DNA from 3 places in the Propionispora hippei DSM 15287 genome. Region 1 is predicted to be linked to each of the others. Evidence: riboswitches for the same ligand, from Rfam matches in the RefSeq annotation. Region 1 holds a riboswitch; each other region holds the start of a gene.
The links. A riboswitch is a leader RNA that binds a small molecule or an ion and turns the genes downstream of it on or off. The one in region 1 is predicted to bind cyclic di-GMP.

Region 1 (5,388 bases):
CCAAGTACTGCATAATGTTCACTTTATGTGGTATGGTAACATTGGCTCCGGCAAAATCCAGCGCCTTCAAGCCCTCAACCGCAGCTTCCATCTTGTCCGGCTTAACAGGCAGTGGAACATACACATAATCCAACCCGGCCGCTTTAAAGGCGGCATTTTGTATTGCTGGAGACTGGGAATGGCCCACCGGCCAACCGATAATTCCAATCTTTTTAGTTTTCCCTGTTATCATATGAGTTCCTCAATCCTATTAATTAATCTAATCTAATTTAGTCAGTAATCCTTTTTCTTCCAGTCTGGACAGCAATCGGCTCTCCAGTAGACGAAGCAATTTAGTTGTAAAAAATTCACTTTTGCTCAAGGGAACAACTAAAATAGTATAGCAGCCAAGACGATTGCCGCCGCAGATGTCAGTGAACACTTGATCGCCAATAACGGCAACATTTTGCGGCAATAAGTTCATTTCCCGGATGGCTTTGCGAAAACCGTATTTAGCCGGTTTTCGCGCCCAATGCACATAATTGACATCAATACTCCGGGCAATTTCAGCTACTCGTCTTTCATAGCTGTTGGAAACCAAGCAAAGATGCATCCCCTGTTCCTTAGCCCCCTGTAACCAAGTTCTAATATCATTAGGAACCTGGCCTTCTCCCCAGGGAAGCAAGGTGTTATCTATATCCAGCAACAATCCCTTAAGATCATTGTTCACAAATACATCCCAGGAAATGTCCAAAAGAGTTTTTACACGCAAGTCAGGGCAAAAAAGTTTGTCGGAAAAATTCACCAGAGCCTCCTAACCAAGCGACTAAGTTTTATTGAACAACATGGGCAGTTAAGAATATAACAATCTCCGACTCGCTGCCAGAATTGCTGACGCTTCTAAACAGTGTTCCCAATATGGGCAGATCACCCAAAAAGGGAACTTTTGTGTATGTCTTCGATTCCTGACTGCCGATCAAACCACCAATCACCATCGTTTCCCCATCTTTCATTCGTACATTCGTTTCCGCTTCCCGCGTCGTGATCTGATATTGTTTGATATCAGAAACCAATTGCGGCGTACTAACTTCTGTCTTTACATTAGCGGTAATCTGTCCGTCAGCGCCTACAATGGGGGTATAGGTTAGCTTAATCCCGGTATCCACATAGGTGGTAGAAGTGGAAGTTGTTCCATTAGCTACCGTATTAGTCTGCACCGGAACCCTGTCGCCTATAAGTATGCGGGCTTGTTTACCGTTAATTGTCGTAACTTTGGGCTGCGATAAAATTTTAGCATTGCCATTGCTGACAAGCGCATTGATTTTAGCCGTATAATAAAATTCATAAGGATGTCCGTCCGGATCCCTTCCGTATTGAATTATGCCCGGATAACCATCGGCCAGGCTTGTATGGCGAGTAATTGTAGGCTGGGTAGTAGTTGTTGTTGTACCAGTGGTAGAATCATAACTGGTTCCTGCCGGCGTGTACTCATACGTTTTGGGGGTCTCATCCCAGTTCCAGGTCACCCCTAAATCTTTAGTGGCAGACTTGCTGATAGCAACCACTTTAGCCTCCAGTTCTACCTGCTGCGGTCGCTTATCCAACTCATCGACAATCTGTTTTATCCGGGAAATACCTAGCGATGAACCGGTGACCAATAAAGTATTAGAAGGAATATCAGTATCCAGCTTCACTTTTAACCCTTCTGCCGCCGAAGCAATTGTTGACTTCATATCCTGCGCTGTCACATACTGCAGTTTAATAACTGCCGAATCAGCCACATCAGCCCGGTCAAAAATAATTGTATTATCTACTTTATGATAGGTCAGCCCCTTTGCTTGAGCTATTAAATCAATGGCGGTATCCAATGAAACATTGTCCAATCTTACTGTAATATTTGGCGATTCCTTCGCTGCCGATTCATCAATGATCATATTGACTCCACTTAACAATGACAACGTATGTAACACAACCCGGATATCTTCCTGCACAAAGTTTAAACTGACCGACTCCGGATTAGCAAAGCTTACTGGCAAAATGACAAAGATCTGAAGTATGGCTACTGCCACTATAGCAACTAGCTTATTGCGCCACGTTATGAGTTGAATCATTCCCGTTACCTGTCCTTTCTTTTGCCATGCTTTTTTCCGTTTTTATATTATTAGTGATCGGCAATGTCAATTGTCCGGCAGGTCCAGAAACCACCACCATGTCTGACATAATTGATTCTACCTGATATGCACCAACCTGTTCTCCCAGGCGGTATGCCTTGGAGTGCTTGCCATCATTAATGACGGCCAGTTGCTGCCCATCATCACTGCTGACTATACCTGTAACACTAAATTTAGGTAATTCAAGTGCTGCTGGACTTATCCCGGCTGCCACCTGCCCCGCATCCGGCACCGGTTGCTGTGTTACCGGCAATTTACTATCCGTTCCCTTATCCTTGCTGTCCATATACTCCGGCGGAATAGCGAAAGGATTGCGAACAGTGCCCTGCTTCTCAACAACAGGAAAACTTACATTTGTTTCATTAGAATCTTTTGCCGCTGTTTTCTGCGTTGCCACTTTAGAACTTTGGCCATTGGAGACTGTCGGTGCAATAGGGTTGTCCTCATTAGCCGGGATAACTACTAAATATAGGGCAAGTGCCATAACACCTATCGCAAGAGTCGCAATGATTTTTGACGATAAAGAAGACATATCTTGTTTTATATTCAATAAAGATCGCACCGCCTTTTATTGGCAAAATAAAAAATTAAACAAATTACCATTATTACTCAATAAGCCATTTTTTTCTTCGATAATCTCCCAATAAAATCCTCCATAAAAATAAGAAAACCATCTGAAAATTTCAGATGGGTGGTTACGCTACCTGCTCCTACTGGTTCAAGCGTCCAAATACAAACCAGTATTCATCACTTCCATGTAAAAAACGCATAGATCTCGTCAAATTATCACAATTATTATCATCATTCATTTTTGATCATTTGTCAACATCTAAAATTGCCACAATTTGTCGATATAATTAAAAATAACTTTGAAAACTATAAAGTATAATAAATTTCCATAAAAAGTATTGTCAAATGTAAATAGATAGTATTAAATAAAACGTAGATATGGAAATAAAACAAGGTTCACGTATTTACCGGAGGCAGGGAGGGTATCGTTTGTTTCGTTCACAAAAGGGATTTGCTCTAATTGAATTGCTTGTGGCTATTGCTATTTTAGGAATTCTGGCAGGGATTGCAGGGATAAACCTCCGGTATGGCATTGCCAAAAATGATTTAACAACGGCAACCAGCCAACTTGCCGCTGACATCCGGACGATGCAGCAGTTATCTATGGAAAAAGCGATTGATGACACCAGCGCTGCCATTAACATCACTTTTGCTACCGGTTCTTATCAAATCATCACCGACCAGTCGACAAACACCGGCTTTTCCTCCCGGACCTTACCTTCCAGCATTACACTATCTTCGTCAAATGGAAATACACTAGCCTTTAATCCGAGTAATTTATCCACTAATACAGCTACAATGGTTACTTTAACAAGCAGCATACTGCCTAAAACTGAAAATAAACAAACAATTATTATTTCCCGCATGACGGGAAGAATTCGCATTGATACATCTTCCACTCCCGCTTACCGCACAGAAGAAATATAACATTATATTGGGGTAATCATATGAAAATAATCGAAAATCAAAAAGGTTTTTTGCTGCTGGATTCTCTGTTCGGTGTTTTAATTACCAGTGTTGCGCTAATTTCTATTGTCAGCCTGGTTACTATGGGGGTTAAAACCTACTCTGTTAACAGCGAACAGTCCCGTGCTTACCAAATTGCCGCTAGTTACGGAGACGCTTTACAAAGCTTAAGTATCGCCAACTGGGCCACACTGGTCCCCTCTACGGTGACCAGCTACCAAGCCATTGACATTTCCAGCTCGAATACTGTTGTTTATAATGATTTGGCAAATGCAAGGAATTCACTTTCTTCATTGCCGGGAGCAACAGTTTCTATCTATGGAAAAGTTAGTTCAGCTGCCAATGCCGGGAACCGTCTAGCCCAGGTAAAAATCATAGTTTCCTGGAGTAATAACACAAAGCAAGTAGCGCTTATTAAATACTATATTCGCAATAACCAACCTAGTTCAACCTGATTATTTAGCATAGAGGTGCTTCATTCAGTATGATAAAACGATATAAAAACAAGCAGGGCTTCTTTTTAACTGAAATTTTAATAGGAATGGCTGTCATGCTAATTATTTTAGCAGCCATCGTTCCTCTTTTTGCTAATACTACCAAAACCATAGCCAATGGAACCTCCACCAATCACATGCTGCAAGAAGGCCGCTGGGCCTTGGATCTAATGGCTAAAGACATCGCTCCAGCCTCTACAATTCTTACTCCGGCAAATAACAGTACTGCTGCCACCTTGGTATTTCAGCGTAGCGACATAGCCGGAAATATTACGTATTCATTAGTCAATAATGAACTCCGCCGCCAAATTGGCTCAGGTACTCAATACCCCTTAACGAACGGCAGTCTGGTTCAAATCATCAGCGCCAGCTTTCAGTCCGGTCTTAACGGGGAAAACATAACGATTACCTTATCGCTCACCGATGGTAGTCATACCACTCAGTTAACACGCACAGTATTTCTTTTAAATAACTAACACGCTATGGAACAGGAGGAATTACCTTGCGCCGGATTTTTACCAATCAAACAGGTGCAGCGTCACTTATAGCTATTACTACCATGGTACTGCTGGCAGCAATGGCCACCACTTATCTGTCGCTCTCTGCCAACGGTCTGAGCCGCCTTACCGGTTTTGGCTATGGTGATAATATCAAGGCAAAAGCAGCGGCCGAAGCCGGCATACGTTATACTTGGATGAATGCCGTACAAAATACAAGCACAACAAATTACATTTGGGACACAACAAAACTTAACACTTCCGCAATTTCCGTAGATAGTACTGACAGCAATTCTCCCACTTTTACCATAAGTCTTACAAGAATAACTGCTAATTTGCCGTCCGGTGTTAAAAACACCGATTCTTATTATAAAATTACCTCTGTCGGGCGCTCAGGCAACAGTAAAGCAATTACAGAAGCTTATTTATTGGTTTCTCCCATGGTTTCCTTAACGGAATTTGTCCAGGGAGGAAATGCTTCCAATAATGCCCCTTGGACTGTTGATACAATAAATGGAGTCGCGACGGCACCAAGCAGCAGTGACTATTATCAGATTCTGTTTAACGGGGATGCTGATTACGCCGCAAAGGGTATTACTTACCACTATAAAATCAATCTTAACAGCACTAATCCTAGTCACCCGAATGATACGGGTTATGGAATTTACTACCTTGCCAATGGTACGCCTAATGATATGTCCGCCTATGTAC
Region 2 (5,388 bases), on a different contig from region 1:
AGCTGACGGGAGTACGGATGTATGTAGAGGCTTTGCGTTCCCAGGCCCATGAGTTTATGAATCGTCTTCACGTGATTTTGGGGTTGGTCCGCCTGGAGTGCTACGACCAATTGGCAGCCTACATCAATCAAATTGCTTTCGATCATCAGACGGAAGTTGATTTTGTCAGCCGCCGGATCAAAGATCCTGTGATAGCCGGTTTTATTTTGAGTAAGCTGAGTCTGGCCCGGGAAAAAAGCATACCGATGCAGTTGACGGAGAACAGTTGTTTACCGGGACCGAAGCAGACGGACATGTCCCATGAACTGGTCACCATCATTGGCAATTTGGTGGAAAATGCCTTTGATGCTCTGGCCCAAGCAGCGCTACGGGAGGTTACCCTTCATATTTTTTACGAGGCCGAAAAATTGACCATCAGCGTCAGTGATACAGGGCCGGGAATTTCCGGTGAACTGGCGGCAACGTTGTTTGAATGCGGGGTATCCACCAAGGCTGTGAACCGGGGAATTGGCCTCTCTTTGGTTAAACGCAGTGTCGAGCGATTGAGCGGAACGGTAACATATACATCCAATACGGCACAAGGCACGGTATTTACGGTGACTGTTCCCTATGAAAGTAAGGTGATACTATGTTAGCTGTGCTTATTGTGGAAGATGATCCCATGGTAGCGGAATTAAACCGGCGTTATTTGGAACAACTGGAGGGTTACCGGCTGGCCGGCATTGCCAGCAACGGCGAAGCGGCCTTGCGGTTATTGCGCCAGACGGCAGTCGATGTTGTCCTGCTGGATGTTTTCATGCCCGGCATGAACGGTCTGGAGCTATTGCGGGCGATCAGGCAAGCGCAGCATGGGGTTGATGTCATCCTGGTCACAGCGGCTCATGATGTGGCCACAGTAGAGCAGGCCTTGCGCCAGGGGGTGGTGGATTATTTAATCAAGCCCTTTGAGTTTACCCGCTTTCAGACGGCTTTGCTCAATTATAGCCGGCGCCGCAAATCAATCAGCGAACAGCAGAGTTTTTGCCAGCAGGATTTGGACAAGCAGTTTTTTACTCCTCAGCGTTCCGGTGAGGCGGCTGCTCTTCCCAAGGGGCTTGACCGGAATACAATCAGGACTATCTGGGAACAAATAGTAAGGATCAAGCGGGAGTTTAGTGCCGATGAAATTGCCGGAATAGTAGGGCTGTCCCAGGTATCGATGCGTAAATATCTGAAGTATCTGCAGGGCTTGGAACTAATCAGCGCCGAGGTCAGCTATGGCGCTGTCGGCAGGCCGCTGTACAAGTACCGCTGCATCAATAAACAGGCGAATATGTTTTGAGCAAAAGAGTAAGTTTCCGACAGGAGACTTACTTTTTTTAATTAAAAAACTCTTAAATAAATTTCCAATGATGTACGCCGGCAAAGAAGTTTATTACAATAAATAAAATATTGCAAGAAAGGGGATATGAATGATGATTGGTTTACAGCTATTAGTGATCCTGCTCTGTCTGCTGGTGGGCACCCGGTATGGTGGGATGGGATTAGGGCTGATCAGTGGTTTCGGACTTTTTATACTTACTTTCTTTTTTGGTGTGCAGCCGGGTACGCCGCCTGTCGAGGTGATGCTGACTATCCTGGCCGTTATCGGCTGTGCGTCGGTACTGCAGACGGCAGGCGGTCTGAATGTTATGATGCGGTTTGCCGAAAGATTGTTGCGCCGCCATCCCGACTACATTACGATTTTGGCGCCGCTGACGACTTGGACACTTACTTTCTTATGCGGTACCGGCCATGTGGTATACACGATGTTTCCAATAATTTACGACATTGCGATTAAGAAAAATATCCGCCCCGAACGGCCTATGGCCGTTGCTTCGGTGGCATCCCAGATGGGAATTGGCGCCTCGCCGGTATCGGTTTCGGTCGTTTCGTTGGTGTCTATTCTGGCGCAGGCTCATGGTGTCGGACAGGCTATCGGTATTATCCAGTTATTGTCGGTGTCTATTCCGGCGACTTTCTTCGGGGTTTTGGCGGCCGCTTTGTGGAGTATGCGGCGAGGCCGGGATTTGGATAAGGACCCGGAGTTTCAGGCTAAGCTGCAGGATCCCGAGCAAAAAGCGTATATTTATGGCAGTTCGGATACCATGCTGGACAAAGTGTTTCCCAGGCAGGCCTATTGGGCTACCTGGATTTTCTTTGCGGCCATTGTTCTGGTTGTCCTGCTAGGTGCTTTTCCTGGTCTGCGCCCATCCTTTGCCGGTGCCAACGGCAAGCTAAGTCCCTTGTCGATGAATTTGGCCATTCAGATGATGATGCTGATTGCCGGTGCCGTGATTATGATCGTCTGCAAGGTGGATTCCCGGGAGGTGTCCAACGGCAATGTCTTCAAGGCAGGCATGGTGGCCATCATTTCGGTATTCGGTGTAGCATGGATGAGCGACAGCTTCTTCCAGGTTCATTTCAAGCTGCTGCAGCAGTCGCTGGCCGGTGTCGTAGCCAGTCAGCCCTGGATGTATGCCGTTGTTCTGTTCTTAGTTTCCAAACTGGTAAACAGTCAGGGAGCAGCGATTGTGGCGATTGCGCCGATCGGTCTTAACCTGGGTGTGGACCCCCGGTTGATTGTGGCCTTTTTCCCGGCGGCGTACGGCTATTTCGTGCTGCCTACCTATCCGAGTGATTTGGCCTGTATTGGTTTTGACCGTTCAGGTACGACGAAAATAGGCAAGTTCATTATTAATCACAGTTTTATTCTGCCTGGTATTATCGGTGTGATAACAGGCTGTATCGTAGGCTATACACTGGTAAGCATATTATTTTAAATGCAGGAAAAAAAGGTCTGTTGTCAGGCCTTTTTTTGTATACCGTAATAATGATTTCTAGTTGACAAATTATTACTTTTACTGGATACTAAGAGAGTGTCAATTGTGCAAAGCAGTAAAAATGAATATTGGGCAAACCTGCCGAAAGGCAGGGACGCAAAGCTACGGGTCTAACGACAATGAATTTTGCCTATGATCGCCATGCCGCCAAGTAACCGAGGGGTTAGTTGTTTTGTAGGACAGGGCTATCCCTGTCTTTTTTGCATGGTCAAAAGAAGCTAACCCGTCTGATCGTTAGACCGGCAAGTAGTTTGCCAGACTTGCGCGGCATTGCGGACAGGGCATGAGTCCCTGGGGCGTCTGGCAAGAATGATGGAAGGAGGCGGTTAGGACTGAGCGACAAGGTAAGGGTTCCCGACTTTTGGTGTAGAGGAAGTAAAAACGGGTAGAGGAGATTCAGTGAACAGTGAAATTAACGATAGGTAAAAAGATTTTTGGGGCTTTTCTTGTTATTATTAGCGGCATGGTTCTCTTGAGCGGTTATACTTACTATAAAATTGGCCAGATTAATGAAGAGTACCAGTCTACTACAACGATAAACATTGAAAAACTGATTCTGGCGGAGGAACTGTCCGCTAATATTGTAGATGAAGCCGCGACGGTCCGTAAATTTAATCTTACCGGCGATCCGGCGGCACGGGAAGAGTTTGCTGCTATCCGAAAGGAATCAAACGACAGAATTGACCGGATGGAGCATATTTTTGTAACGGAAAGTGCGAAGAAAAGCATAGTCGAGATTAAGGCGGCCAAGGCGGAATACGAACAATTGGCCACCCAGGCCATGCAGGCAGGTCTGGCCAATGATCAGCAAGCTCTGAAAACCATCATCCAACAAGGGACTGTTCCCTATGCAAAGGTAACCAAGCAAACGGATGAACTGGTTGATATGATTAAGGAGTATGTTAAAACAGAACAGGCGAAAATTGCCGACAAAGCAACAACCAATCAGCGGGTTCTTTTCATTATCAACGGCCTGATTATTGTGCTGGCTGTTGCCATTAGTATTAAACTTAATAGCTCCATCTCTACGGCGGTAGGCCAATTGGTCCGGGCAGTTACGGAGATTGCCGGCGGGAAAATTACCCGAGACAGTATTCGCGTACAGTCAAATGATGAAATCGCTGATTTGGCTGCTGCGGTAAATACGATGAAAAGCAATATGCGGACAATGATTCAGCAGGTTATGGATTCGGCCGAACTATTGGCTGCTTCTTCGGCGCAGTTAAAGGATAATTCCGGCCAAATGGCGCAGGCCGGCAGCCAGGTGGCGGACTCGATCAACGCCATTGCCTCCGGGGCCGAGCAGCAATTGGCTTCCATCGATGCGACGGCGGCGGTAATTACGCAGATGTCGGCCGGAATTCAACAGGCTGCGGCCAATGCGGCGGAAATTAATGAACGGTCGGGCGAAGCGGCGGAAACGGCAATCCTTGGCAGTGAATCGGTGAAGGGTGCTATACTGCACATGAATAAAATAGAAGAAAACGTTTCCCATTCGGCTGAAGTGGTTACGCAATTGGGCATGAGGTCGAAAGAAATTGGGCAAATTATCGACACGATTTCGCAAATTGCCAGCCAGACTAATCTGTTGGCGCTGAATGCGGCGATCGAAGCGGCACGGGCCGGGGAACAGGGACGGGGGTTTGCCGTAGTTGCCGAGGAAGTGCGTAAGCTGGCTGAACAGTCACAGGATGCGGCCAAACAGATTGCCGAGTTGATTGGCATGATTCAGACCGATACCGACAGGGCAGTTGCCGTCATGAACGAAGGACCGGAACTGGTCAGTCAGGGGGCGGATGTTGTGCATATGGCCGGACTGGCTTTTCAGGACATCAACGATCTGGTTCAAACCGTTCATGAACAGATGCAGCAAGTGTCGGACACGCTACAGCAAATTTCCACAGGCAGCCAGCAAATTGTCTTATCGGTAGAACGTATTGACCAGCATAGTAAACTGGCAGTAGGCAAGACACAGGCGGCTTCGGCAGCTACAGAAGAACAGTCGGCGTCGTCGCAGGAAATTGCAGCGGCCAGTGAGGAATTGTCCAGCACGGCAGAGGAGCTAAAGCGTATTGTCGACCGGTTTCAATTAAGTTAAATAGCGGCTCTGCAAGCTTATCGGCCAAGGAAAGGAAAACCCCAGGCGAGTTGATTCCCGCCTGGGGTTTTATGCTATTCTAGATCTAAGATCTTTGTTAACTCCATCGTTATTTTAAGCAAGGGGTTTTCCACCATATAGCCGGATAAAGTCATTTGATCTTCCTTCCTGTGGCCGGTTAGTGACAGAGTGTAGGAATGAATGGCACCGAAGAAAGAAGGGCCTGTACCATGCTTGTTGACACAGACAGAACCGGTGATGGCATCATTTTCGAAAGAGAGTTTGCCAACATGATAAAATGAAGCATCGCCGCCAATAAGCTGATCGCCATCAAGTACGGCGGTACCGGCGCCAAAGGACAGGTTTTTAGTACGAAATTGAAAGGACCAAATACTTTTCGACATATGATTACCCCCTCTTAATCGTTAT
Region 3 (5,388 bases), on a different contig from region 1:
TTGTTATTATGCCGTTATGATCAATTGACGCAGGTGCTGCGCTGCCGCACGGACATCGTCCTGGGCCAATATGGCTGAAACAACCGAAACGCCGGCAATGCCGGTCCCCATGACTTCCGTCACATTGGCCGTTCCGATCCCGCCGATCGCTACAACCGGAATGGCTACATTTTTCCGGATAGCGGTCAGTTCTGACAGACTCACCGCCCGGGCATCCGATTTGGTGCCTGTCGGGTACATGGCCCCGATCCCCAGATAATCGGCGCCATCTGCTTCGGCCAGTTGCGCCTCAGCCAGCGTAGTCGCCGACACGCCAATGAGCTTGTCCCGGCCAAGCAGCCCTCTGGCCACAGACAGCGGTAAATCCTGCTGCCCAATGTGCAGTCCGTCGGCATCAACGGCCAGGGCAATATCAAGCCGGTCATTGATAATGAGCGGCACGTCGTAACGGCCGCAAATTTCCTTGACCTTAAGCGCAATCCGATAGAATTCGGCCGACGAGGCTTCCTTTTCCCTAAGCTGCAGCAACGTTACCCCACCGGCCAGGGCCTCTCCCAGGCTTTGGTAAAAATCCTTCCCGCCGACCAGCCGGCGGTCAGTCACCAGATACAAAGAATAGTCAATGTCTTTCATTCCAGCCCCGCCTTCCGATATAACTCGTAAAAATGATGGGTTGGCCCTACCCCTTTGCCAATAGCCAGCGAATGTTCGATCGCAATAGTAATATACTCCTTGGCCCGTTTCACCGCTTCGGTCACCGCGCAGCCCTTGCCCATATTGGCTGCAATCGCTGAAGACAAGGTACAACCGGTGCCATGAGTATTCTTGGTGGCAATCCGTTTGGCCGCCAAATATTCAAAACGGCTGCCGTCATACAGAATATCGGTGGCGTCATCCGGCAAATGCCCGCCCTTCACCAGAACGCAGGCCGCCCCCAGCCGGTGTATCCGCCGGGCGGCTTCTTCCATATCCGTCAGATTATGAATGCTCATCCCGGCAATCACTTCCGCCTCGGGAATGTTGGGTGTAACCAGTGCCGCCAGAGGCAGCAATTCCTGCACCAAGGCCGCTTGGGCTTCCGGTTGCAGCAAATGATAGCCGCTTTTGGACACCATGACCGGATCGAGTACCACATTAACCGCCTGGTACTGGCGCAGCTTGGCGGCAATGGTATGGATGGTCACAGGCCGGGAAACCATGCCTATTTTAACGGCATCCACCTCAATATCTTCAAAAATCGCTTCGATCTGCTTGGCGATGATTTCCGGCTCAATGTCCTGCACCGCCAGTACGCCCTGCGTATTTTGCGCCGTTACGGCGGTAATAACACTCATACCGAACACGCCCTGGGCGGAAAAGGCTTTTAAGTCAGCCTGGATGCCGGCGCCGCCGCTGCTATCCGAGCCGGCGATGGTTAATACTTTTTTCATACCAGATTGTCCTCCCGTCTTAAGGTGTGGTTTTAACACTATCCGAAGCAACCCTGGCAGCGCTTTTTGTGCCCTAGCTCCTTCCGTTCATTTAAAAGCACACCCTACAACCAAACATTTTTAATCATTGTTTTTATCTGCTCCGGCAACGCTAGGTTAGTGCTGATATCAGAAAAGCCGTCCTGCGGCGTAAGCGAATACACGGTGAGATAATCCACCGGCCGGTAACCGAACAGCTCCAAATTGCCCAGCCGCGAATTGTACAGCGCCTGGCGAAAATCAATGGTGACAGTATTCCCATGAATATTGACATCTAACCCGTAGGAGGGATCCAGGTGTCCCACAACCTTGCTCACCATGGCCAGACTGACCCGTGAAAAAATCCACGACACGAAGGGCTTGTCCGGCAGCTTTTTATCAGTTACCTTCAGTGTTAGCAGCGATTGATCCTGATTATGTACTAATTGCTCCACCGTGCAGACCAGCACGACCCGCCCTTCCTTGACCGTCTTCGCTTCAATTCTAAGCTGGTGATTTTTTAGCGACGTAACCTTCATTTCTGTAACCGGTCCGCCGGGCTCCAGCATCGATGCCAGCGCCTGATTGATTACATCATCAGGCACATGGACCTGTCCGTTGACCATGTCGGAAAAAGTTTGGGCATCCCATACTTCCTTTATTGTAGCAACTGTCTGCGTCATGTCCGGCACCGCGCTGGCCGCCGACGGCAGCGAGAAGCCGCTGCTGAACGCATCCTGTATTATCGCAGGCATATCCAAGCTATCCATCTCCTTTGGTTTTCCTAAACCCCACCTCAGCCAGACCGGGAAAGTCCGGCATAAACAGGCAGACGAAGTATCCGTTTGTTTGGGTGTATTATTAAATTAACGAAATGACCCAGCTTATTGGCCACTAGTAATAGTTCCCTGTTTGCTGCCGTTTTCCTGCTAAGCTAAGGCCCTGCCTGACGGTTGCAAGGCTGCCATAATCGCTGATTCCGGCAACGGCTCATGAGAATCGCCCGAACCGTCCCCTTGCCCAAATTCGGGCGATTATGCCCGCAGGATGGAGCCCATACTTTCCCGCAAGACTCTTACCCAATGGCTTACCAGCCCCGTCTCTTCTTCCTCCGGCCAGTTTCCCTGTCCCGCCACAACTAAGCCGCAGCGCTTGCAACGGGTAAAGGATCGCTTCTTCTGAGCTCCCGCCGGCGTTATATCAACCTCTTCATACTGCTTGCTGCCACAAGAACATTTTCCTACAGCCAATGTCTCCATCTCCTTATCCATATGGGGAACAAGCTTCCCTCGCGGCTGATAAAAAATAAAAAATAGCCGGTGCTTTATGCAACCTGGCTATCATAGATTTACATCCTTAGACCCATGGCTTTGCGTCCCTTCCTTTAAGAAGGTTTGCTAAAAGGTTATCTATATGATCAATTCATAACTTCTTGCTTTGGGACACTGTCTAAAATAACTAAAAAAGGTAGCGCTTCAGTCCTACTGCCGATAATTCGACAAAAAGACTTTTTCTTTGCCAATTATCTACTCTTTCTATGTTTTATTATACTCGTTTTATCCGTGTCTTGGAAGGAATCATCGGAATTATTTTGTGCACGTCCAGCAGACTGCCAAATAATCATACAAAAAAACAGCCTGGTGGCTGTTTTTCCGCTTCAGCGATATCCTAGACTTCAGATCGCTTATCAAACCCGTTTAATCTCGTGCCGGTTAACGGCTTCGCCCTGAGCGGTGTCGGCAGTCTGGCTGTATTCCATGGCCGGATTGATTGCCCGGACGAAATTTTGTGTCCACTCCTGATATAACTTTTTCATGGGTTTAGCACTGATACCAACCCGTTTCCAGTTGGGTTCCTGCAGGCAGGTGCCGCTCTTCCAGATGACCTGATCAGCGCTGTTAGCCACCATGACATCGGCCTGATCACAGGGCATGCCGTTCAGCAGGTAATCATTCAGCGCCTGATAGATGCCGTCAGCCCGGTCGGTTTCATATTTATTTTGTTCGGCGGCATGACGGCCGCAGCCCTCGCCATGTTCGGCAAAAGCCCGGAAAATCGCCGCTTCGGCGTCACCGCCGCAAATCTCAAGCAATTCCTTAATCAAAGCCGCTTCTCTCGACTCGGCCAGGTTGATCTGCCGCTGCAGCCAGCCATGGATATTACCGTGCTCAATCAAATCACCCAGATCGGCATCAGGCAGTGGCTGCCCGTAGGTCTGCCACACCTGGTCCCGCAGTTCTTCCGCCGTATCGCCGCAGCATTCCTGGGCTTTGGCAAAGACCAGTTCTTCCCGTTTGATCACCAAGCGGATCTTATTGTATAGCCAATAGTGAATATGTCCTAAAAATGCACTCATCTGTATTCCTCCTGCCATAAGATAAGAAATGTAGTAAAAAAAGCCTATATAACCTTGTTCAGTGCCGCCAGAATTTCATCCACCTTGATCCCATGTATTTCCGCCGCCTTCTGGACCGCTTCCCCCGTCGAGGACGGACAGCCCAGACAGCCCATGCCAAACGAGCGGAAGACAGGTACCGTTTGCGGATATACCCGGATAATGTCACTGATCACGCTGTCGGCGGTGATCTTGTCACCCAGCACCAGCGTTCCTTCGGTCAGGCCGCCCGCCACAGGAATGATTTTTTCCCCGGCAGCCGACTGGCTGACCAGCGGTTCGGTGGTTTCGCTGACGCCCTTGTAGAATTCGGCCAGCACATCGGCCTTGAATTTTTTTAAGCCAATCCGGTCAATAAATTGTCCGACCCGTTCAATATCGGCATTCTTTTGATAATACCGTACAATAATGTCCACTATGTGCAGCGCTTCCTCCGCCGTCAGGTCCTCAATCAGCAGATCGGCCAGACGGGGATGCGAGCCGGCACTGCCGCCCACATATACATTCCAGCCTGCATCAGTTGCCAGCAATCCGACGTCCTTTACATGCACTTCGGCACAGGAGTTGGGACAGCCGGCCACTCCCATTTTCATGCGGGAGGGCATTTCCTTCTTGTGATACCGTTTATCCAGTTCAAGACCCAGCTTGATGCTGTCCTGCTTGCCCCGCTTGCAAAAAGCGATGCCCGGACATATTTTTATACTGCGCACGCAATTGGCAAAGCCGATTGCCGGCTGCATTTCCAGCTCGGCCCAAACCTGCTCCGCCTCCTCGGCCTTTAACCCGGTAATCATGATACGCTGCGCCGAGGTCAATTTCAGAGTGGCACCGTATTTTTCCGCTACATCGGCATATTTGCGTAAAGCATCGGCTTTTACAAAGCCGCCGGGAATATGCGGCGTAACAGCATAGGTTTTCTTTCCGTTCCATATTTTCTGTAGGTTCGCACCTGTTGGCAACATAGTATCATCCTCCTGTATCTGCTCTTATCATACCAGCTTCTTTATCTAAAAAATGTGATCTGCATCAACCAGCCATGTGATATGTATCATACCCGATAAATGAATCCGGTAACCAAGCCCTAATCACGCGCCAAATATTCAGGTTTTCCCGTTTTGAAATAAACCGGCCTTAAGCCGCAGGAATCGGCAAAGTCAAAAGCGGTCTTCATATCCCGGCCAATTTCACTGGCCCGGTGGGCATCGGAGCCAATGGTCACATGCCGGCCGCCCAGCTCGGCAAACCGCCGGTAAACCGGCAGCAACAGCGCCATATACTCCGGTGTCAGCACCCGCTTGGTATTGATCTCCAGCGCCTGCCCGCGCTCAGCCAGCACGGCCAGCACCGGATCAATGACTTCCTTACATTCGTCATAGTAGACATGGGTATCGGCAAACCGGGCATAGCGGGAAATGTAATCGATATGGGCCAGGCTGTGAATAAAATCGTGAGCTTTGACACATTCCAGCATGGTGGCAAAATAAAGAGAATAGACCTCCTGCTTGCTATGACCGCGATAAAAGGATTCCCAATATAAATCAATGT

Region 2: it holds a riboswitch for cyclic di-GMP, as region 1 does, so the genes downstream of both, F3H20_RS08040 (methyl-accepting chemotaxis protein) here and F3H20_RS00685 (hypothetical protein) in region 1, are expected to answer to the same signal.
Region 3: it holds a riboswitch for cyclic di-GMP, as region 1 does, so the genes downstream of both, F3H20_RS17130 (hypothetical protein) here and F3H20_RS00685 (hypothetical protein) in region 1, are expected to answer to the same signal.

Annotation. Positions count from the first base shown of each region.
Region 1 is NZ_FQZD01000004.1:129,124-134,511, reverse strand. It holds gene aroE (shikimate dehydrogenase) at 1-232, opposite strand, end outside; gene F3H20_RS00695 (YqeG family HAD IIIA-type phosphatase) at 260-784, opposite strand; gene F3H20_RS00690 (secretin N-terminal domain-containing protein) at 813-2,090, opposite strand; gene F3H20_RS00685 (hypothetical protein) at 2,062-2,700, opposite strand; cyclic di-GMP riboswitch class II at 2,831-2,914, opposite strand; gene F3H20_RS00680 (prepilin-type N-terminal cleavage/methylation domain-containing protein) at 3,150-3,647, shown strand; gene F3H20_RS00675 (hypothetical protein) at 3,668-4,141, shown strand; gene F3H20_RS00670 (PilW family protein) at 4,171-4,656, shown strand; gene F3H20_RS00665 (hypothetical protein) at 4,683-5,388, shown strand, end outside.
Region 2 is NZ_FQZD01000011.1:87,784-93,171, forward strand. It holds gene dcuS (DcuS/MalK family sensor histidine kinase) at 1-635, shown strand, start outside; gene F3H20_RS08030 (response regulator) at 629-1,321, shown strand; gene F3H20_RS08035 (anaerobic C4-dicarboxylate transporter) at 1,455-2,801, shown strand; cyclic di-GMP riboswitch class I at 2,923-3,013, shown strand; gene F3H20_RS08040 (methyl-accepting chemotaxis protein) at 3,268-4,959, shown strand; gene F3H20_RS08045 (GrlR family regulatory protein) at 5,034-5,363, opposite strand.
Region 3 is NZ_FQZD01000043.1:16,550-21,937, reverse strand. It holds gene thiE (thiamine phosphate synthase) at 7-633, opposite strand; gene thiD (bifunctional hydroxymethylpyrimidine kinase/phosphomethylpyrimidine kinase) at 630-1,430, opposite strand; gene F3H20_RS17135 (hypothetical protein) at 1,535-2,203, opposite strand; gene F3H20_RS17130 (hypothetical protein) at 2,483-2,719, opposite strand; cyclic di-GMP riboswitch class I at 2,773-2,857, opposite strand; gene F3H20_RS17125 (hypothetical protein) at 3,136-3,804, opposite strand; gene F3H20_RS17120 (DUF1858 domain-containing protein) at 3,849-4,805, opposite strand; gene F3H20_RS17115 (histidinol phosphate phosphatase) at 4,925-5,388, opposite strand, start outside.